DNA from 3 places in the Micromonospora cremea genome. Region 2 is predicted to be linked to each of the others. Evidence: riboswitches for the same ligand, from Rfam matches in the RefSeq annotation. Region 2 holds a riboswitch; each other region holds the start of a gene.

Region 1 (7,870 bases), 460 kb from region 2:
ATCGCCTGCGCGGCCCGCTCGGTCACGCCGACCTCGGCCGCCACGTCGCGCAGCCGCGCGGTGGGGTCGCGGGCGATGGCGAGCAGAACGTGCCCGTGGTTGGTGAGGAATGTCCAGTTCCGGCCGCCGCTGTCGCCAGCCGCCGTCGCTGTGCTCGCCATCGTGGGTCCGCCTCTCCGGTTGCCGCCGCGCCCTCGGAGCGTCGCCGGAGCACCGGCCCAGGGGCAACGTATGAAATCTATATCACGCATATCTTGACGCATCTTGCGGTGCGTGTGACCGTGGAGCCCGAGTCAGCGCCCGCCGCCGCCCCGCTGAAGAGTCGGCTGAGCAGGTCAAACGCGTGGAGGAGAGGTGCGGGGATGAGCCGTCCCGGTACACCCGGCGGCCAGCCGGGTCCGCAGCGGACCCCGGACCGGGTGCCGGCCGATCCGGCCCAGGCGTACGCCGAACTGGCTGCCGGCAACCGCCGCTTCGTCAACGGCACCCCGCGCCATCCCAATCAGGACGCCGGGCACCGCGCGGCGGTGGCTGACGGGCAGCATCCGTTCGCGGTGGTCGTCGGCTGCTCCGACTCCCGGTTGGCCGCCGAGATCATCTTTGATCGTGGGCTGGGTGACCTGTTCGTGGTCCGCACCGCGGGGCACACCACCGGCCCGGAGGTCCTGGGCAGCGTGGAGTACGCGGTGACCGTGCTCGGCACCCCTTTGGTGGTGGTGCTCGGCCACGACTCGTGCGGTGCGGTACAGGCGGCCCGGGAGTCGGCCGCCACCGGCACACCGCCCCAGGGGCACCTGCGCGCAGTGGTCGACGCGGTGCTGCCCAGCCTGCGTCGGGCCGCCGCCGAGGGGGTCGACGACATCGACGGCATCGTCGACATCCACATCGCGCAGACCGTCGAGGCGCTGCTCGGGCAGTCGCCCGTGCTGGCCGCCGAGGTGGCGCAGGGGCGGTGCGCGGTGGTGGGGGTGTCGTACCGCCTCGCCGCCGGGATGGTGCGTCCGGTGGCCGCCGTGCCGGCCGCGACGCTCGACGTACCGACCGGCGCCAGCACGCCCGCCGCCTGACACGACGAGGGCCGCCCCGCGTGACGCGGAACGGCCCTCGACGGAGATCGCGGGATCAGAGCAGCGACATGTGCACGTGGTCCGTGTGGTTCGAGGGCCCGCTGTACGACTTCCAGCCGGTCGCAGGGAACCAGATCTGCCGGTTCCAGATCACGTAGTAGATGCCGAGCCGGTCGGCGTTGCGGATGAGGAACGCGGCCACGTTGTTGCCGTACGTCCGGGTGTCCTCGTTGTGCCACGGGCTGAAGCCGCTCTTCTGCAAGGACCAGTCACAGGCGCGGCCCTTCGGGTGCTCCCACGGCCCGCCGGAGCGGTAGCAGCCCACGAACCGGTTGAAGCCGGCCCGCTTGACCTCCTTGTACGCGTGCAGCGTGCGCGGGGTGACGCAGCCCGAGGTGGTGGGGTCGTTCTCGCTGCAGGACTCGGACTTCCAGTCACCGTCGGCGGTCCGTCCGGGGCCGAGCCGGGCGACCGGCGAGGTGGCCGACACCAGCCCGCCGGTGAAGCCCTTGCCGCCAACCAGGGCGAGCGCCTTGTCCGCGTCGCGCTTCTCCTTCGCCATCAGGGCGGTCTGCTTCTGCTGCTCGCGGACCTCCGCGTCGAGGGCCAGCTTGGCCTGCTCGGCGCGGGCCTTCACCGTGTTGACCTCGGCGAGCTTCTTCTCGTTGACCATGTTCATCTCATCGAGCGCGGCGGCGCGCTGGACGAACGAGTCAGGGGCTTCGCTCTCCAGCAGCATCGCCATCGGGCCGATCCGGCCGGTGCGGTACGACTGGGCGGCGATCTGCCCGACCTGCGGCGCCAGTGCATCCAGGTCGGCCTTGGCCCGCTCGACCTCCAGCGCCAGCTGCAGCTGCTTCTTCTTCGACTTGTCCAGTTTGGACTTGGCCGCGGAGTACTTGCGGTTGGTCTGCTCGATCACGTCGTTGAGCAGCTGGGGCTCGCCGTCCTCCTCGTGCCCGGACGGTGTGGGGGTCGTCGGGGCGGCCTGCGCCGGGAGGGGCCCGGCGAGCACGGTCAGTGCGGCGATCACGGCCACCACGGGTGTCAACCAGCGGCGTAGGGGTGCCGTCACAATGTTCCCTTCCGTCGACCGCCGACCGGGTTAGCTGACGGGTTCGGGGCGGAAGTGGCCCCTACCGCTTTCGCGGATTCACCCCACGTACCTGGGTTCCCGGCTCGCCGGTTGGCGATTGGGCGGTGGCACCGCAGGCGCCGCTTCGCGCCTTCGGCGGTGACCGGCAGCGAGGTTACCCGAGAGTCGACCGGCTGAGCTACGCCCTGATACCGATCAAAAGCGTCATTTCGCCATGGCGTTGAGTGACCAGTGACGCGGTTCTCAGGGCGGATGCCCCACCTGGTCACGTTGAGGAGTGTCACCATGCCGTATCCGTGCTCCTGTTCGGCTCTGGCCACCGGTCGGTGGCGGTGGATGGGGGTGTGGTCCGCGCCGGGTCGGGCGACGTGGGATCGAGTCGACCCGTGCGTGGGGAGCTCAGTGCGGCCAGTGCCTCGGCGCGGTCGGGCTGGGGTCGCGGGGCGGGCGCGTCGGCGGCGGGCGCGGTGTCCTGGCGGCCGGCTGCGGTCACCATCGCGGCCAGCCCGGTGGTCAGCGGTACGGCGGCGATCAGCCCGAGCGTGGCGACCGCGCTGCGGACGATCTCCTGCGCGAGGAACTCGCTGGTCAGGAGCTGCCCGATCGGTCGGGAGTCGGCGGTGAGCAGGAGCAGCAGCGGCAACGAGGCGCCCGCGTACGCCAGCACGATGGTGTTGACGGTGGAGGCGATGTGCGCCCGGCCGACCCGGGTCGCCGCCCGGTAGAGCTGCAACCGGGTCAGCCCGGGGTTGGCGTTGGCCAGTTCGGTCACGGTTGCCGCCTGGGTGACCGTGACGTCGTCGAGCACCCCGAGCGAGCCGATGATGATCCCGGCGAGCAGCAGACCGTGCAGGTCCACGTCGGCCTGGAACATCGACAGCGTGGTGGCGTCCTCGCTGCCGAAGCCGGTGAGGTGGGTGCCGGCGGTGGCGATGGTGGCCAGTATGCCGGTGAGCACCAGGCTGCCCAGGGTGCCGAGCACCGCGACCGAGGTCTGGGCGCTGACCCCGTGCGTCAGGTAGAGCACCACGAACATGATCAGCGCGGCGCCGACCACCGCGACCAGCAGCGGTGACCGGCCGGCGCCGATTCCGGGCAGCACGAAGGTGAGCAGGATGGCGAAGCTGGCGGCCAACCCGGCCAGTGCGGCCAGGCCCCGCCACCGGCCGAACGCGACGATCGCGGCGGCGAAGATCACCGCCAGCCACAGCAGCGGCGCGCCGCGCTGGTGTTCGGCGATGTTCCAACTGCTGGCGGTGGGATCGGTCGGATCGGTCAGCTCAACCAGGATGACCTCGTCGTCGACCTCGACCCGGGGCGCGCCGGGTCCGGCCGGCACCGGTGTCTGGACCTGCTGGCCGGAGGCCGGCCCGTCCTTCACCCGGACGTCCACCGTGCCACACGGCCCGTCTCCGAGGCTCGGTGTGCCCTCGGGGCTCGTCGCCGTCGCTGGGCAGGGCTCGGTCACCACCCGGGTCACCGTGCCGTGGTACCGCGGCACGTTCGCGCCGCCGTCGGTCTGTGGTGACCCGTCGCGCGGCCAGAGCACCACCGCGGCGAGCACGGTCGCGACGAAGAGGGGCACCACCGTCGCGATGAGGATCCGTCGCACCCGGGGCGGGGCGGACGGAGCGGGACGGGTGTGGTCGGAACCCAATGCGAGACTCCCAACGATCCGGTGCGGGGTACGTGCCGGCGGGCCGGTCGGTTCACCGCCGCCGCGGGAAAGCGGCGACGAGCGCGCCGGATCGCTGGTTGGCGACTGCGTGACTACGGGCGGTGAGCGCTCGGCCCGGTCGGCGGGAGGCGACGCCACATCGTGGCGGCACCTCTGCCCAACTGCGTAGCGGGATCCGGAGGGCCATCGTCGGAATGCTAACCAGCCCGACCCGGGGACGCAGGTCATGGCGGAGTGTCGAGGTTGTCCAACCGCCCGCGCGGCGGTTTCCGGACCGGCATGTTGGAGTCATGCCCGCGCCGTCACCGCCCGACCCCGGTCGCCCCGCCGGCGACCAGCGACACGCCGGGCCCGGGGGCCATCAGCCACACGCCGACGGCGGGCCGCAGCAGCACGGCGGGCACGACAAGCACGCCGGGCACGATCCCGCCATGTTCCGCCGCCGGTTCTGGGTCTGCCTGGCGCTCACCGTGCCGGTGGTGTTGACCAGCCACCTGGTGCTGGACCGGCTCGGCCTCGGGCTGGACGTCCCGGGCCGGTCCTGGGTCGGGCCCGGGCTCGGCTCGGTGGTGTTCTGGTGGGGCGGCTGGCCGTTCCTGGTCGGTGCGGTCCGCGAGGTCCGCGATCGGGCACCGGGCATGATGCTGCTGGTCGCGATGGCCATCACCGTCGCCTACGCCGCGTCACTGGCTACCAGCGTGGGCGCCTTCGACCTGGATTTCTGGTGGGAGCTGGCCGCGCTGGTCACCATCATGCTGCTCGGGCACTGGCAGGAGATGAAGGCCATCGGCCAGGCCAGGGGCGCCCTCGCGGCACTGGCCGCGTTGCTGCCCGACGATGCCGAGCGGGTGGCGGCGGACGGGCGGGTCGAGCCGGTGCCGGTGACCGAGCTGCGGGTCGACGACGTGGTGCTGGTCCGGCCGGGTGGGCGCGTTCCGGCGGACGGCCGGATCGTCGATGGCGGCGCCGAGCTGGACGGGTCGATGATCACCGGCGAGTCGCGTCCGGTCGCCCGGTCGGTAGGGGACCGGGTGGTGGCCGGCACCGTCGCCACCGACTCGGCGATCCGGGTCCGCGTCGAGGCGCTGGGTGAGGAGACCGCGCTCGCTGGCATCCAGCGGATGGTCGCGCAGGCGCAGCGATCCGGCGGGCGGGCCCAGTTGCTGGCCGACCGGTTCGCCGCCGCGCTGTTCTACCTGGCCACCGGCACCGCCGTGGTGACCGTGCTGGTCTGGACCGTGCTCGGCCAGCCCGACGAGGCGGTGGTCCGCACGGTCACCGTCCTGGTGATCGCCTGCCCGCACGCGCTCGGGTTGGCCATTCCGCTGGTCGTCGCGCTCTCCACCGCGTTGGCCGCGCGGTCCGGGATCCTGGTCAAGGACCGTTTGGCGCTGGAGCGGATGCGGACCGTCGACGCGGTGCTGTTCGACAAGACCGGCACCCTGACCCGGGGCGAGCACGTGGTCACCGATCTGGTGACGGCACCCGGCGTCGAGCGGGACGAGCTGCTGCGGATCGCGTCCGGCGTGGAGTCCGACAGCGAGCATCCGCTGGCCCGGGCGATCGTGGCGGCGGCCGGGAGCGTCGGCCGGGCCCCGGCCGCCGGGTTCCGATCGCTGCCGGGCCGCGGGGTGCAGGCCACCGTCGACGGTACGGAGTACGCGGTGGGCGGCCCGGCGCTGCTGCGGGAGTTGGGTCTGTCGCTCCCGGCCGACCTGGATGCGGCGATCGGCCGGTGGTCGGCGCGGGGTGCCGCGGTGCTGCACCTGGTGCGGCTGCCGGGCACCCTGCTCGGTGCGTTCGCGCTGACCGACGAGGTACGTCCGGAGGCCCGGGCGGCCATCGTCGAGCTGCGCGCCGCGGGCGTCCGCACCATCGCCATGATCACCGGTGACGCCCGCCCGGTGGCCGACGCGGTCGCCGCCGACCTGGGGTTCCGGCGAGGTGTCGACGAGGTCTTCGCCGAGGTGCTGCCGGCGGAGAAGGACGGCCGGGTGGCCGAGCTTCAGCGGCGGGGGTTGACCGTGGCGATGGTCGGCGACGGGGTGAACGACGCGGCGGCGTTGGCGCGCGCCGACGTCGGCATCGCGATCGGCGCGGGCACCGATGTGGCGATCGAGTCCGCCGGGGTGGTGCTGGCCTCGTCGGACCCGCGCGGGGTCGGTGCCGTGGTCCGGCTCTCCCGGGCTTCATACGGGAAGATGCGGCAGAACCTGGCCTGGGCGGCGGGCTACAACGTGGTGGCGCTGCCACTGGCGGCCGGGGTGCTGGCGTGGGCCGGGGTGGCGTTGAGCCCGGCATTGGCCGCGGTGCTGATGTCCGCGTCCACCATCGTGGTGGCGCTCAACGCCCAGTTGCTGCGGGGGGTACGCCTCGACCCGGAGCCCGACTGACGGCGCGTCCGTCGGGCCGGGCGAGCGTCGCTCGTGGCCGGCTCGGGTCTCAGCCGCGCTTCATCAGCCGGCCGACCGCCGCCATCATCTCGGTGGCCATCTCGTCGGCCCGGCCCTCGGCCGCGCCCTCGTGCATGCAGTGCCGGGCATGCCCGTCGAGCAGCCCCAGCGCCACCTTGTCCAAGGCGGCCTGGATCGCGGAGATCTGGGTGAGCACGTCGATGCAGTAGCGGTCCTCATCGACCATCTTCTCGATGCCCCGGACCTGCCCCTCGACGCGGCGGAGCCGCGCGAGCAGCTGGTCCTTGCTGGCGGTGTATCCGCGGATCGGAGTGGGTGCGGTCATGGCGACAAGGATAGCCTACCCCTGGGGGGTATGGTAGTGTCCCTTCCTGTCGGATACCCCCACGGGGTAGCGGTACAGGACAAGACAGATGTCCGCCTTCGAATTACCCCAGGGGGGTATATGCTCGGAGGTGGCGGAGGGAGACGGTTCGATGGTCAACACGACGTACCAGGTGCAGGGCATGACCTGCGGTCACTGCGTCAGCTCGGTCAGCGCCGAGGTCGGCGCCATCGCCGGCGTGCGCGACGTTCAGGTCGACCTGGCCACCGGCCGGGTCACCGTCAGCAGCGACCAGCCGCTGGACGTGGAGGTTGTCCGGGCCGCCGTCGACGAGGCCGGCTACGACCTCGTCGACGCCTGATCGAGAGGCTTCGCCATGAACACGGTTACCAGACTGGGCGGATTCGCCCTGGGCCTCGCGGCGGTCTTCGGCGCGGCGTACGGGATCGGGCAGGTGGCCGGTCCCGCCGCCCCGGTCGCCGAGAGTCGGCACGACGACGGCGCGGCCCACCAGCCGGGCCCGGCCGGCCAGGGGGAGCACGACGAGTCGGCCGACCGGCTTCCTGGCGGCCTGCTCGTCGCCGACCGCGGCTACACCCTCGAACCGGTCGCAGCCCCGGCCGGCGAGTTCGCCTTCCGGATCGGCGGCCCGGACGGCCGACCGGTGACCCGGTTCGACGTGGCGCACGACAAGCAGATGCATCTCATCGTCGCCCGGCGGGACCTCTCCGGCTTCCGCCACGTGCACCCTGACCTCGCCCCGGACGGCACCTGGCGGGTCGCCACCCCGCTGGCCGGCCCCGGGCAGTGGCGGGCGTTCGCCGACTTCGCCCCGACCGGAGGAGAGCCGCTGACCCTCGGCGTGGACGTGACCGTCCCCGGCCCGCTGGCCGAGCGGCCGCTGCCCGCACCGGCGACCAGCACGACCGTCGACGGCTACACGGTCACCCTGGCCGGCGCGGTGCAGCCCGGCGGCACCTCGCCGCTCACTCTGACCGTCAGCCGGGACGGGCAGCCGGTCACCGACCTGGAGCCCTACCTGGGCGCGTACGGCCATCTCGTGGCGCTTCGCCGGGGCGACCTGGCGTACCTGCACGTCCACCCGGAGGGGACACCCGGCCACGGGCGCACCCGGCCCGGACCGGCCGTCAACTTCCTCGCCGAGGTGCCCTCGGCCGGCAGTTACCGGCTCTACCTCGACTTCCGGCACGGCGGGTCGGTGCACACCGCCGAGTTCACCGTGGTCGCCGGCACCCCGCCGACCGGCGCACCGGCGACCGGTGGCGACCC
Region 2 (5,937 bases):
GGGCCTCACGCTGGAGCGGGTGACGGGAATCGAACCCGCACTGTCAGCTTGGGAAGCTGATGTTCTGCCATTGAACTACACCCGCAAGCGGCACCACTGTACCTGAGTCACCCAGCCGGTGCACCCAGGTGCCCCCACGGTGCGCCGGGCTCACCACCCGGCCGCGCCGCAGGGACCACTCACCCCGGGCAGGCCAGCCGCATGCTGACCGCGTGGAACGCGTACCGCGCGGCGTAGCTCCCGCGTACCACCGGTGCCGGCCCCGTCACGACGGGGCCGGCACCGGCGTCTTTCCCCAGGACCGGATCGTGGGCCGCGGTCAGGCGGCCGAGCGCTGGACGTCACGGCTGCGGCGGGCCGGGCGGGTCTGCGGTACGGAGGACGGCCCGGCCGCCGCGGGCGGAGCGTGCGGGTCGAGCCAGACCTGAACGGCCGGCCCACCCGGCGCGCCACCGGGGAAACCGGCGCCGTGGTGCTCGCGGCGAGCCAGCATCGCCACGTCGACGGTGAACTCGAACAGCCGCCAGTCGACCTGCGGGGCAGCCCGCGCGCTCTGCGCCAGCCGGGCCACCTGGGCCGGATCGGTCACCGGCCAGGCGCGCCCCGCCACGTACGCCTCGTCGTCGCTCTCCTCCGGCGGGAACGAGTGCAGCGCGTAACGGCCGTCGCGTTCGAGGTCGCGGCGCTTCGGCGAGTCGAGAATGAAGCAGAAGAGACCCTCGTCGGTGATGACCGGGGAGACCGGATGGACCCGCGGCCCGCCGTCGGCGCGGACCGTGGCCAGGTAGCCGAAGCCCGGCCCGTACTGCTGGAGGAGAACGCGGATCCCGTCGGCGAGTCGGGGCTCGTCGGCGGCGAATTCGGACCAGGAAGCCATGCCGGTATTCTATCGAACAAATGTACGACCAGCGACCTCGACGCGCTGGTCACCGGCACCGGATCTGGCTGTCGCCCACAACGCCGCTATGGTGGTCCGATGCTGCTCTCCGACCGCGACCTGGTCTCCGAGATCAAGGCCGGCACGCTGGGCCTGGAGCCGTTCGAGCCCACCCTGGTCCAACCGTCCAGCATCGACGTACGACTCGACCGGCTGTTCCGGGTCTTCAACAACCATCTCTACACCCACATCGACCCGGCGATGCAGCAGGACGACCTCACGTCGGTCGTCGAGGTGCCCGACGGCGAGCCGTTCGTGCTGCACCCGGGGGAGTTCGTGCTCGCCTCGACGCTGGAGGTGATCTCGCTCGGCAACGAGCTTGCCGGCCGACTGGAGGGCAAGTCGAGCCTGGGCCGGCTGGGCCTGCTCACGCATTCCACCGCCGGCTTCATCGACCCGGGCTTCTCCGGGCACGTGACGCTGGAGCTGTCCAACGTGGCGAACCTGCCGATCACCCTCTGGCCGGGCATGAAGATCGGGCAGCTCTGCATCTTCCGGCTCTCCTCTCCGGCCGAGCACCCGTACGGCTCGGCGGTCTACGGCTCGCGCTACCAGGGGCAGCGCGGGCCGACACCGAGCCGCGCCTGGCAGCACTGGCGCACCTGGCCGACCCGCTGAAGCCACCCGTCGGGCATTGCGCCCGCCGGATGTCAAGGAGGGGCCCCTCCTATACGAGAAGGGGCCCCTCCTTACATCTCAGCCTGGGCGGCCGTAGCTGTGGATGGGGCCGTCGTCGACCTTCTTCATCTTGATCGGTTGACCGGCCTGCGAGGCGTGCACGACCCAGCCACCGCCGACGTACATGCCGACGTGGTGGATGTCGCTGTAGTAGAAGACCAGGTCGCCGGCGCGCAGGTCGGCCCTGCTGACGTCCTTGGTCACCCGGCTCTGCTGGGCGGCGTTGTGCGGCAGTGACACCCCGGCCTTGGCCCAGGCGGCCAGCATCAGCCCGGAGCAGTCGTACGAGTTCGGGCCCTCGGCGCCCCACACGTAGGGTTTGCCGATCTGCGCGCAGGCGAACTTGACGGCCACGCCGGCACCACCGCCGGGGTAGCTGGCCGGGCACGGGGCCGGACGCAGCGGGCCGCCGCCACCGTTGCCGTAGACCTTGAGACGCAGCTTCTGCAGGCGGTCGATCTCGTCGTTGATCTGCTTCTTCTTGGCCGCCAGCTGGGCCTCGGTCCGGGTCAGCTGGGCCACCATCTCGTCCAGTGGCGCCTTCTGCCGGGCCAGCTCGTCACGCAGGTCGGACACCTGCCGCACGTCCTGCTGCTGGTCGTGCGCGAACCGGTCGAGCATCTCGAGCTGCCCGACCACCTCGCTGGGCGACCGGCTGCCCAGCACGGCGTTGACGGTGGAGACGTTCTCGCCCTTGTACGCGCGGACAGCCAGGGAGCTGACCTTGTCCATCGCGGCGTCGACCTGGCGCTCCAGCGGGGCGATCCGGGCGGCCAGCGCGTCGGCCTGCTTGCGCTTCGCGGCCAGGTCGGTCCGGGCGGCGTTGTGCCGTTCGATGATCGGTTCGAGCTTGTTCCAGTCGGCGTCGATCTGGCGCTCGATCTCGGCGACGGACGGGTCGGCGTGGGCCGCCGTGGCGCTGCCCGTCAGGACGACGGCAACGCCGACCAGGGCGGCGAGGGCGGTGGTGAAGCGGGACCAGCGTGGGCGCGGCACGATCGACGTCGGGCCGGCTGACGCCGACCGCTCGGACGACGGCCGCGGGGCATGGTGAGCCACCGGGTTCCGTACTCCTTCTTCCTGACCGCCTACCGGGTTAGCTGACGGGTTCGGGCGGGAAGGTGGACGCCCTACCGCAGTGGCTGCGGATTCACCCCGGAAAACCTGGGTCCCCGGCTCGCTCGGAAGCGACTCGGCGGTGTCGGTCCGTTACCGCCCGGGTGGGCGGAGCTGCTGTCGGCCCGACGAATGACCAGAGTAGAGACGGCCGTTACCGATCCGCAACCGGTGGGGCCGTGACACTCCGTACCGATTGCCGGGGGCGACGACCACAGCTGGAGGTTTCCTTCCACGAACATCGGTAGCAGGAAAGGTATTGACGCGCGCTCCGGGCGGGGTGAAGGTGACCTCACCTTCGCCCGTCAGATCTAGGGTGGTCGATGCACCGTCCAACCCTGTTCACCGGCCGGCGCGCGCACTGCTCGCCGCCGCCGTGGTCGCCGCCGCGACCGCGGTACCACTACCCGCCGGCCCAGCCGCGGCCGCACCCACCGCCGACCGCCAGCAGCAGTACGCCGCCGCGGCGACCGAGTACGGCGTGCCGGCCGACGTGCTGCTCGGTGTCTCCTATCTGGAATCGCGCTGGGACAGCAACGCCGGCACACCGAGCACCAGCGGCGGCTACGGCCCGATGCACCTGACCGACGCCCGGCACGTGGTCGCCCTACCCGGGCGCGGCCACCACGACGCCGGCACCGAAGACCCGCGCGGCGACGACTCCCGCCCCGCCCGGGCGTTGGCGCCCCGACCGGCCGAGGAGCCCGCGCCACCCGCCGCCGCGTTGCAGACCGTTGACGCCGCCGCCGCGCTGACCGGCGCCGATCCCGAGTCACTGCGTACCGACGCGAGCGTCAACATCCGTGGCGGCGCGGCACTGCTGGCCGCGTACCAGCGGGAGATCGGCGCTCCGGTGGGCGCCGACACCGACCCGGCAGCCTGGTACGGCGCGGTGGCCCGCTACGCCGGCGCGGACAGCGCGGACGCCGCGGCCGCCTTCGCCGACGAGGTGTTCACCACCATCGGCGCCGGCGAGTCCCGGGTGACCGACGACGGCCAGCGGATCACGCTGGCGGCCCGGGCGATCCAACCCCAGCGTTCCTGGCTGGACCGGCTGGGACTGCGCCGGCTCGCCCGCCCGGACGGGCTGGAGTGCCCCCGCACCATCTCCTGCGAGTGGATCCCGGCGCCGTACGAGGCGTTCGGCGCCGGGGACTACGGCAACCACGACCTCTCCGACCGACCCGGCCGGCAGAAGATCGAGTACATCGTCATCCACGACACCGAGGCGAGCTGGGCGACCACGCTGCAACTCGTCCAAGACCCCACCTACGTGAGCTGGCACTACTCGCTGCGCTCGGTGGACGGGCACATCGCCCAGCACGTGAAGACCAAGGACGTCGCCTGGCACGCCGGCAACTGGTACGTCGACGCCAAGTCGATCGGGCTGGAACACGAGGGCTTCGCCGCGCAGGGCACCTGGTACACCGAGGCGATGTACCGGACCTCCGCCAAACTGGTCCGGCACCTCGCCCAGCGGCTGGGTATCCCTCTGGACCGCCAGCACATCATCGGCCACGACAACGTGCCTGGCACCGTCGCGGCGAACGTGCCCGGGATGCACTGGGACCCGGGCCCGTACTGGGACTGGACGCACTACTTCAACCTGCTGCACGCGCCGCGGCTGGACACCGGCATCCCCGCCAGCGGGCTGGTCAGGATCGACCCGGACTACGCCACCAACCAGCCCGCGTTCACCGGCTGCGTCACCTCCGGCGTGCCGTGCGCACCGCGCGGCTCATCGGCGGTGGTGCTGCGCAGCGCGCCGTCCGCGGACGCGCCACTGGTCAACGACATCGCACTGCGCCCCGATGGCACCCCGAACACGATGGCCGTGTCGGACCACGGGGCCCGGGCGTCCGCCGGCCAGACGTACGCCCTCGCCGGCCGGCAGGGTGACTGGACGGCGATCTGGTATCTCGGGCAGCGGGCCTGGTTCCACAACCCGGCGTCCGCGCCGACCGCCAGCTGGACCGTCGGCGTGGTGGCCACCCCGAAGCCCGGGCGGGCCACCATCCCGTTGTACGGGCGGGCGTACCCCGAGGAGGCGGCGTACCCGGCCGGAGTGCCCTACCAGCCGATCTCGCCGCTCCAGTACACGCTGTCGGCCGGCCAGCGGTACGCCGTCGGCGCGGTGCTGCCGGGCGAGTACTACAAGGCCACCACGTTCGACGGCTCGTCGCCGGGCGACTGGACGGTCATCCGCAGCCAGAACCGGTACGCGCAGATCCAGTTCGGCCACCGGATCATGTACGTCGACCCCGCCGACGTGCAGCTCCTGCCGTCCCCGGTGGGCGCACCCGGCTGAACCGCTGAACGGCACGAGGGCCCCCGGTCGTTCGACCGGGGGCCCTCGTCGTGCCTGCTGGATCAGCCGGGTCTGCGGAACCCGGCGACCGGCATGTAGTTGATGCTGGCCACCTGCACCGGTTTACCGGCGCGCGGCGCGTGCACCATCTTGTCGTTACCCAGGTACAGGCCGACATGGTGCAGGTCGCTGAAGAAGAAGACCAGGTCACCGGGGCGGGCATCGGCCCGGGAGATGGCCTTGCCCTCGTGCCACTGGTCACCCGTGTGGTGGGTCAGGCTGATCCCCGCCGCCTTGTAGGCGTACTGGGTCAGGCCCGAGCAGTCGAACGAGTTCGGGCCGGTGGCGCCCCAGACGTACGGCTTGCCGATCTTGCCGCAGGCGGTCCGGATCGCGGTGCGGGCCGCCGCGCTGACCACGCCGTTGATGGTCGGGCAGCCCTCGGTCTTGACCGTGGTCTTCGGCAGGGACGCCTCGAGGCGCTTGATCTCGCCGTCGATCTGCTTCTTCTTCGCCGCCAGCTCGTTCTGCTGCTTGGTCTGGGTGGCGATCAGCGCGTCCAGCTTCTGCTTCTGGCCGTCGTACTTGGCCCGTACGGCCAGCACGCCCTCGACCTCCTTGCGCTCCCGCGCGGCCAGCCGGTCGAGAACGGTGAGCTGCTCGGTGAGCGTGTCCGGCTTGGCGCTGACCAGCAGCGCGCCGATGTCGTGGGAGGGACCCGACATGTAGTAGCGGGAGGCGAGGTCACCGACCCGGTTGAGCGCCAGCTCGCTCTGCAGCGCCAGCGGCTCGATCTTCTTCTGCAGTTCGGACGACTTCTTCCGGTTGGCCTTCAGCTGCGACCGCACCTTGTTGTACTGCTCGATGGTGGGCTCCAACTGCTCCCACTGCTTGTCGA
Region 3 (7,870 bases), 2.1 Mb from region 2:
CCGGTGGGCAGGTAGCGGCGGTAGTGCTCGACGACGCGGTCGAAGAACGCCCGCCGCAGGTGCGGGTGCAGGCGGTCGTCGTTGCCGACCACCACCAGGTAGTGGCTGATCATCAGCTGGAAGAGCTCGGCCTGCAACCCCTCGTCCGGGTGCCGCCGGCGGACCCAGTCCATCAGCCGCTCGTACTGCCCGAACGCGTCGAAGTGCCGACCGCTGCGGGTGGAGGTGATGGCGCCCTGCCGACCCTGCCGGTACAGGTAGCACACCCGGTTCAGCACGGAGATCTTCTCCGCGCCGATCAGCAGCGGGTGGCTGAACGGGATGTCCTCGTACCAGCCGGGAAAGAACCGCAGCTCCAGCTCGTCCAGGAAGGCCCGGCGGACCACCTTGTTCCACGCCGTGTGCTGGACGCGCAGCAGCTGCGGCTGGTCGGTGAGGCGGGCCACGGCCGGCATCCCGCGCAGCAGGTGACTGCTCGCGTCGACCTCCCGCCGGCCGTCCTCCTGCACCCGCAGGTGATCCAGCATCAGCACGTCGGGCTGGTGCTGGCGCAGCCGGTCCAGCACCGCCGAGATGGTGCCCGGTGGCAGCCAGTCGTCGCTGTCGACGAACCAGACGTACCGGCCGGTGGCCACGTCGAGGCCGGCGTTGCGGGCCAGACCCAGACCCACGTTGCTGCTCAGGTGCACGACGCGGACGCCGTCGCGGCCGGCGGCGTACGAGCGCAGCATCGCCCCGCAGCCGTCCGGGGAGGCGTCATCGACGGCGATCAGCTCGACCGCGTCCGACTCGCCCGCCGGAATGTCGGCCCGGATCGACTCGAGGCACTGGTACAGGTACGCCTCGACGCCGTACACGGGCACGACGATGCTCAGCAGCGGCGCGTGCGTCGGCTCATTGACCACCCCGCCACCTTCGACGGCCCGGGTGGCCGGCCCCGGAACCTGGCGTGGCGCAAGGAGGTGGAATCCCTGAACTTGCGCGGAGCGGCAGGTTAACGCCGCCCGCCGACCTGCGCGCGGAGCCGGCCCGTTGCGCGTCCGTCACCGGTGAGACACGTCCGGTTCACCCGGTAGTGACCCGGTAGTAGTGTGCCCCGGTGCGGCCCTGCCGGGCCGTCGTGGGCGTTGCCGTCGCGCGCCGTCCGCAGCCGCGCCGGGGAGGAGAGGTACGTGCTGGTGACCCTGCGGAGCGTCGGGATCCCGGCATGACCAGCACCGCCGCTGTGTCGGCGGCCCGGCACGCACCCGCCGCGGCCCGGCTGCCCTCGTTGACCGGGCTGCGCTGGATCGCCGCGTTGCTGGTCTTCGGCTTCCACGCCGCCACCATGCGGATCATCGCCGAGCCCGACTACAAGGCCGTGATCGACGGGCTGTTCGCCCTCGGCCTGTCCGGGGTGCAGTTCTTCTTCGTCCTCAGTGGATTCGTGTTGGTCTGGTCGGCCCGTCCCGGCGACTCCCGGCGGACCTTCTGGCGGCGTCGGATCGCCAAGATATATCCGAACCACCTGGTGCTGTGGGCGGCGGCGCTGCTGGTCGCCTGGTGGTTCGCCGACCCGGTGCCGCCGGCCGCCGCGCTGGAGAACCTGCTGCTGCTGCAGGCCTGGGACCCCCGGCCGGGCTGGTTCTACAGCATCAACACGGTGAGCTGGTCGCTGTCCTGCGAGTTCTTCTTCTACCTCTGCCTGCCGTTGGCCCTGCCGCTGCTGCGCCGGACACGACCGGCGCTGCTCTGGACGCTGGTCATCGCCCTGCCGCTGCTGATCCTCGCGCTCTGGCCGGCCCAGCAACTGGTGCCGGAGGTCAGCCGCTGGTGGTTCACCCAGATCTTTCCGCCGGCGCGTTCGCTGGAATTCTGGTTGGGTGCGGTGGCGGCCGAGCTGATGCGCCGGGGCCGGTGGCGCGGCCCCGGGCTGACCGGAGCCAGCGTCATCTTCGTGGCTACCTGGGTTGCCGCCGTGCAGTGGATCCGCGCCGAGTTGTGGACGACGCTGCTCGCGGTGGCGTACCTGCTGGTGATCACCGCGGCGGCGGACGCGGACGTGCGGGGCCGGCCCTCGCCGTGGCGTTCCCGCCCACTGGTCTGGCTCGGTGAGGTCTCCTTCGCCTTCTACCTGGTGCACGTCCTGGTGATGACGACCGTGCTGCGCTGGACCGGGGACTGGGGGACCGGGTTCGGCGGTTGGCGCGGCCCTGCGGTGGTGCTCGGCTTCCTGCTGGTCAACCTGGTCCTCGCCGGGCTGCTGCACCGCTTTGTCGAAACCCCGATGATGCGCCGGCTCGCCCCGCGCCGCCCGGCCCGACCGGCGGTCGTCCCCCGGCAGCGCGCCGGCGGCACCGAGGCCCGCAACACCGAGGTCGACAACGCCGAAGCCGGCGGCACCGAGGCCGGCAACGCCGGAGCCCGCACGGCCGGGCGGGCGGGCGAGCGATCGACGTACGCCGACTCGCGCTGACACCGTCCACCCTGGTCAGCGGGCTTGGCGCGATCGGCGCGGCGTGGGTCGACACGCCCGGCACCGATGCGCTCGATCGGCCGCGGCGGTAGCGTGGGAACGTGCTTCCGGCCGCGCTCACCTGTCCGCTGTGGTGGGTGGCGCGCTGGGCGGCACGCGTGCTGGCCAGCTTCGCCGTCGTCGCCGCCCTGGCGCTCGGCGCCGGTCAGGCCCCGGCCTCGGCCGCGTCGTCGGTGGCGCCGGCCGCCGCGCCGTCGGCGTTCACCCCCGGTCCGCTCGCGCCGTCGTGCCGGTCCGCCGCGGTGGATGACGCGGAGCACGCGACCGCTGAGTGGGCCGCCGAGACGGCGTCCACGGAATGGTCGGCCGACCCGCAGCCGGTGCCGCCCGGCGTGCTGACCGTCGTCCCCGCTGCTCCGACCGGCGCGACCCGGGTGCGCGACGCCGGGGCCGACCCGCTGCCCCGCACCGACGGCCGCGCCAGCCGAGCGCCCCGGGCCCCACCCGCGCGCTGAGCCACCGGGACGAGCGTCCCTCCCGCCGCGCCTGTCGAGCCGTCAGCTCCGCACGCCGCCGATCCGTGGCTCCGCCACGACCGTGCGGTTCCCATCGCACAGCTCTCACCCCGAGGTGCCGACCATGGAGACCGTCGTCTTCTACCAGTTCCTGACCGAAGTGCCCCAGGCCGCCGCCATCTGGTCGGCACTGTTCCTGCTGGCGCTGACCGTGCTCACCGTGCTGGTCGCCCGCCCGGAGCGGGACCAGCCGGCCGTCGACCCGACCCCCGCGGCGCCCACCGCCCGGGAGGCCGCCGCGGCCGAGGCCGCCGACCTGCGGCGGTACGCCGAGGAGGTGGCCGTCGCCGCGGCGGGCGCGGCGCAGACCGCCCGTCGACGGCGCGCCGACTGGCTGGCCGCTCAGGAGCAGGTGGAGCGGGCGTGGGCCGCGTACGACGAGGCGGACACCGCCGCCCGTCGGTTCGCCGGCGCCGGGGCGCTGCCCACCCCGCGTACCCCGCGCACCCCCGCCGAGTACGCCGGCCGGGAGCGCTACCTGCACCGCGCGGCGATGGCGGCGCACTGGCGCGGGGACCTGTCCATGCGGCAGCTCGGTGACGTGTTCACGCATCGGCACGGTTGGGATCCCCGCCGGCACCCGGTCGAGCAGGAGGTGCTGCTCAGTCGGGCGGTGCGGGACGCGAGGCTCGCCGACTACCGGGCGGCCGCCGGGCGGGAACGGTCGGCCTGGCGCGACGCGGAGCTGGCCGCCGAGTCGGCCCGCGTCCTCGCCGAGGAGGCGTACGCGGCGGCGGCCCGGCTGCGGCCGAACCTGGCGCCGGCCCGCCGGACGGTGACGGCGGCGTTCCGTCCGGCAGCCGCGACGCGCTGGCGTCCGGCCCGCGTGGGCTGACCTTCCGAATTGGCGGGTGAGCCCGGTCACACCGGCGGGAAATCGGGCGCACGTCGCGTTCGGACGAATTTTCCCCGCGAATGCCGTGCCGTTGTCGACGGCCTGTCCGCTTGTCGCCCAGCATCGCCGCCGTAACCGGTTGTCCCATCGAGTCACGTCAGTGGCAATACGCGCAGAAATTAGCGCTCGATTTCAGGTTTACGCAGGTGAACCTGGCTTGGCAGGGATTGAACAGGCCAGTAGTGTCGTCCCGTCCGGTGCGGTAACCGATCGCAAGAGGCGACGCCGCGCCGACCCGCTCAATCGTGATCAACGAACCGGGGACCCATCAGTAAGTCCGGGGTGAATCCGCGAGCCACGGCCCGCGGTAGGGCGATCTTCCCGCCCGAATCCGTCAGCTAACCCGGTAGGCGGTGTCGGAAGGAGTTCCATCCTCGTGCAGCACCTCTCCACTCCTCGGTTGTTCCCCTGCCTCCACGGCGCCGCGGTGCCCCCGCTCATCCGTCCGGTGAGCTGACCCCCGGGTCACCGCCTCTCCCACCCGGCCACGCCGGGCAATCCCCTGAGCGGTTCACCACCCGCGGACCACGGTCCGCGCGCTGGCGCCTGCCCGGATATCGGTCCGGCCCGGTGTGCCGCTCTCCCCCCCATCCGTGGAGGACCCCGTGAAGCACACCCTGAAGCGTCAGCTCCGTCGTCTCGCCACCGAGCGCCCCTACCAGATCGTCGCCGCCTCCGCCGCGGCCTTGGCGCTCGCGACCACCACCGGCGCCCTGATCGCCGGCGCCGACGACGCCCCGGCCAGCCAGCACACCGCGACCACGGTCGCCGAGATGCGTAGCGACACCATCGCGTCCCGCGGCGAGGCGCGCGTCGCGGACCCCTCGGCCAGCACCTCGCCGAGCACCGCCGCCCCGACGGCCAGCGCCGCGTCGCCCGCCGCCAAGGCCAGCGGCAACCCGGATCTGACCCGTAAGCCGGCCCCGCCGAAGCCGCCCGCGACCAAGGTGCTCGACTACGACTACCAGGCGCAGAACACGTACTACAACTGTGGACCCGCGGCTACCCGCAACGCGCTCAGCGCCACCGGTATCGACCGCACCCAGGACGAGCTCGGCGGCGAGCTGGGCACCACCGAGATGGGCACCAACTCGGCCCTGGACACCACCCGGGTGCTCAACGCCGAGGTGAAGGGCTCCCCGTACCGGACCCGGATGTTCGCCGGCACGCCCAGCCCGGCCCAGATGGACCAGCTCCAGGCCGACGTGGTCGCGGCGATCACCGCCGGCCGCGGCGTGGTGGCCAACGTCGTCGGCGACGCCACCGACACCGATGGTGGCTGGCACTCCTACGGCGGCGGGCACTACATCGCCGTGGTGGGCTACAAGGACAACGGCCGGACCGTGCGGATCGCCGACTCGGCGAACGCCGCCGACCCGTCGTACTGGATCACCACGATCGACCTGGCGAACTGGATCGCCACTCGGGGCTACTCCGCCTGACCCGGGCGCAGCCGCCGCGGGCGCCGTCCCCCACAAGGGGCCGGCGCCCGCGGCGTTTCTCCGTGCGGTCAGTAGCCGATGAAGCCGTACAGCGCGAGGTGGTTCGACTTCGTCCCGCTGACCGTGTGGTCGATGCTGGACGGTTGCACGCTGCCCTCCACGAAGAGGTAGTCGATCTTGCTGGAGCCGCTGGTGGCCTTCGATCCGTAGCCGGTCATGCCGTACCCGCTCAACGTGCTCGGCGCGATGCCGGTGCGGTTCGCGTCGATCCCCACGATGCGGATCGTGGAGGCGTTCAACAGGCTGGTCGCGTCCGCACCGAGGTGGATGCCGGTGTTGGCGATGCCCCGGTCGCCGTCGCCGGCGCAGGCGTTCTGCCGGTTCTCCTCGGGCAGGTGCATGGTCGCGGCGAACACGCTGGTGCCGGTCGCCTTGATGGTGAACCGGGCCGCGATGGCGCTGCTGCGCTTCCACTTGTAGTAGTCGGTGCTGTCCGGGTCGCTGTTCGGCGGCTTGTACAGCGTGCACCCGGCGCCGTTGGAGTACGCCGTGCCCGGCTTGAGCCAGCCCGCGCTCCAGTACTTCGAGATGTCGCCGGCGGCGAGGCTGAGGGTCCTGGTGTTCCAGATGATCCCGTTGGTCTGCTTCTTCTTGAGGTCGCCCAGCGACTGCGAGCTGCACTTGTGCGTGCTGCCCCACGGCTCCGGGTCACTCCAGGCCACGATCGCCCGGTAGGTGCCCGCCGGGTAGCCGAACTTGGCCGACAGTTGATCGGCGTACGCCTCGGCCTGGCCGGTGCCGCGCACCTGCTGGACGATCAGGATGTCCGGTGCCACCACGCCACTGGTGCCGGTGCGGCCGGCGTCGTCGACCAGGATCGAGGTCAGGTGGTCCGGCCCGGAGATCCGGGTGCAGGTCCCGTCGGAGTTGTTCACCACCAGGTTCTCGATGTTGTTGTTGTAGACCCGCAGGACGCGATCGGCCGCCGCCACCACGTCGGCACCCGATGCGGGGACGCTCGGGGTGGTGGCGAGCGCGGGGGCACTGGGCGCCGAGCCGAGTGCGACGGCCGCCAGGGCCGCCACCAGTGCTGATCGTTGCCTCGTGAGCTCGGTGGACTCCTCTCCCCAAGGGATCGACAGATGACTCTGCCCTTCCAGGCGGCGAACTCTACAGTGGATCTCCATCGATCGGTGTCCCCCCGCGTGCCGCCGACCGGGACTCTCGTACCCGTCGCCGAACCGTGGGAGACTGCGGCCGTGGTGGATGAATCGGGTGGTCAAGCCGGCCGCGGGCCGGTCCTGCTGCTGCTGCACGGAATGGGGGCGACCGGCGACGTCTGGCTGCCCTGGGCGCCGCTGCTGGAGCAGCACTGGCCGGGGCGGTGGCTCGCACCGGACCTCGCCGGTCACGGCTGGTCGGCGCCGCTGCCGTCGTACTCGTTCGCTGGCTTCGCCGAGCGGATCGCCCACGGCCTGGCCCCCGACGACCGGATCGTCGTGCTCGGACACTCGCTGGGCGGGGTGGTCGGCCTCGCGCTGGCCGCCCGCGCCGCCGGCCTGCCGGTGGACGCGGTGGTCGGGCTGGGCATCAAGGCGGTCTGGTCGCCCGACGAGCTGACCCGCGCCGCCGAACTCGCCGCCCGACCGATCGCCTGGTTCGCCAGCCGCACCGAGGCGGCTCGCCGCTACCTGCGGGTCTCCGGGCTGTCCGGCCTGATCCTGCCGGACCATCCCGTGGTCGACGCCGGGCTGCGCCAGGTCGACGGCCGGTGGCGCCTCGCGATGGACCCGGCCGCGTTCGCTGTTGGCGAGCCGGACCTCGCCGCTCTGCTGGCGGCGGCCGACGTGCCGGTGGTGCTGGCCCGCGGCGAGCACGACCCGATGGTCACCGACGCGCAGCTCAAGGAGTTCGGCGTACCGGTCGCCACGCTGCCCGGGCTCGGGCACAACGCGCACGTGGAGGACCCCGCGGCGGTGCTGGCGTTGCTGGACGCGTACCGCTGAACCCCGGAAGGTGGGGCCACGGACTGATGCGCAGTCCCGAGTCGGCCCTGATCGTCAGCGTGAGCCTGAATGTCGTCGATGACCGCCTCGACGAGGCGATGCGTCGATGTCGACCGCTCGTCGCCTCGCTCGGGGCGGGAGGCCTGACAGCGGCCCGCACCGATCCCGGTGGTGCTCGTGTTCGGGCGTGCGGACGCGTGGTCCTTTGACCTCCGGCCGCTGGCGGCCGAGGGTGGCGCTGTCTGGGGTTTGTCCATGCTCCTGGTGCTGCGTCCAACCGGGTTGTCACCGCAAGCCCTCGTCGGGCCCGCGGTGCGTGCCCTGGAGGGCGGGCCGGACGAGGCCGAGTTGATCGGCACGATCGCGGAGGCGTTGCGTGACGCGGCAACTCCCTTGGCTGACCCGGTGGTCCGGATCAGGCCAGGGGGGAGAGCTGCGCCGGCACGCTCGCCGCGCGGTCCGGCGCCGGCGCCAACTCCCGGCGGGCGGCGGCCAGG

The links. Region 2 has a riboswitch for cyclic di-AMP ahead of BUS84_RS23725 (C40 family peptidase). Riboswitches for the same ligand answer to the same signal wherever they lie in the genome.
Region 1: another riboswitch for cyclic di-AMP. It lies ahead of BUS84_RS25915 (coiled-coil domain-containing protein); the one in region 2 lies ahead of BUS84_RS23725 (C40 family peptidase).
Region 3: another riboswitch for cyclic di-AMP. It lies ahead of BUS84_RS33615 (C39 family peptidase); the one in region 2 lies ahead of BUS84_RS23725 (C40 family peptidase).

The regions. Positions count from the first base shown of each region.
Region 1 is NZ_FSQT01000002.1:2,671,422-2,679,291, forward strand. Features, by position in the region: gene BUS84_RS25905 (helix-turn-helix transcriptional regulator) at 1-161, opposite strand, end outside; gene BUS84_RS25910 (carbonic anhydrase) at 363-1,067, shown strand; gene BUS84_RS25915 (coiled-coil domain-containing protein) at 1,123-2,142, opposite strand; cyclic di-AMP (ydaO/yuaA leader) riboswitch at 2,147-2,277, opposite strand; gene BUS84_RS25920 (YibE/F family protein) at 2,444-3,820, opposite strand; gene BUS84_RS25925 (heavy metal translocating P-type ATPase) at 4,273-6,234, shown strand; gene BUS84_RS25930 (metal-sensitive transcriptional regulator) at 6,284-6,580, opposite strand; gene BUS84_RS25935 (heavy-metal-associated domain-containing protein) at 6,732-6,941, shown strand; gene BUS84_RS25940 (hypothetical protein) at 6,957-7,870, shown strand, end outside.
Region 2 is NZ_FSQT01000002.1:2,211,988-2,217,924, reverse strand. Features, by position in the region: tRNA gene BUS84_RS23740 (tRNA-Gly) at 12-85, opposite strand; gene BUS84_RS23735 (pyridoxamine 5'-phosphate oxidase family protein) at 320-877, opposite strand; gene dcd (dCTP deaminase) at 977-1,555, shown strand; gene BUS84_RS23725 (C40 family peptidase) at 1,634-2,674, opposite strand; cyclic di-AMP (ydaO/yuaA leader) riboswitch at 2,687-2,823, opposite strand; gene BUS84_RS23720 (N-acetylmuramoyl-L-alanine amidase) at 3,048-5,039, shown strand; gene BUS84_RS23715 (C40 family peptidase) at 5,102-5,937, opposite strand, start outside.
Region 3 is NZ_FSQT01000002.1:4,285,336-4,293,205, forward strand. Features, by position in the region: gene BUS84_RS33595 (glycosyltransferase family 2 protein) at 1-905, opposite strand, end outside; gene BUS84_RS33600 (acyltransferase family protein) at 1,208-2,455, shown strand; gene BUS84_RS33605 (hypothetical protein) at 2,557-2,970, shown strand; gene BUS84_RS33610 (hypothetical protein) at 3,095-3,865, shown strand; cyclic di-AMP (ydaO/yuaA leader) riboswitch at 4,152-4,293, shown strand; gene BUS84_RS33615 (C39 family peptidase) at 4,519-5,367, shown strand; gene BUS84_RS33620 (hypothetical protein) at 5,436-6,452, opposite strand; gene BUS84_RS33625 (alpha/beta fold hydrolase) at 6,627-7,373, shown strand; gene BUS84_RS33630 (CDP-glycerol glycerophosphotransferase family protein) at 7,789-7,870, opposite strand, start outside.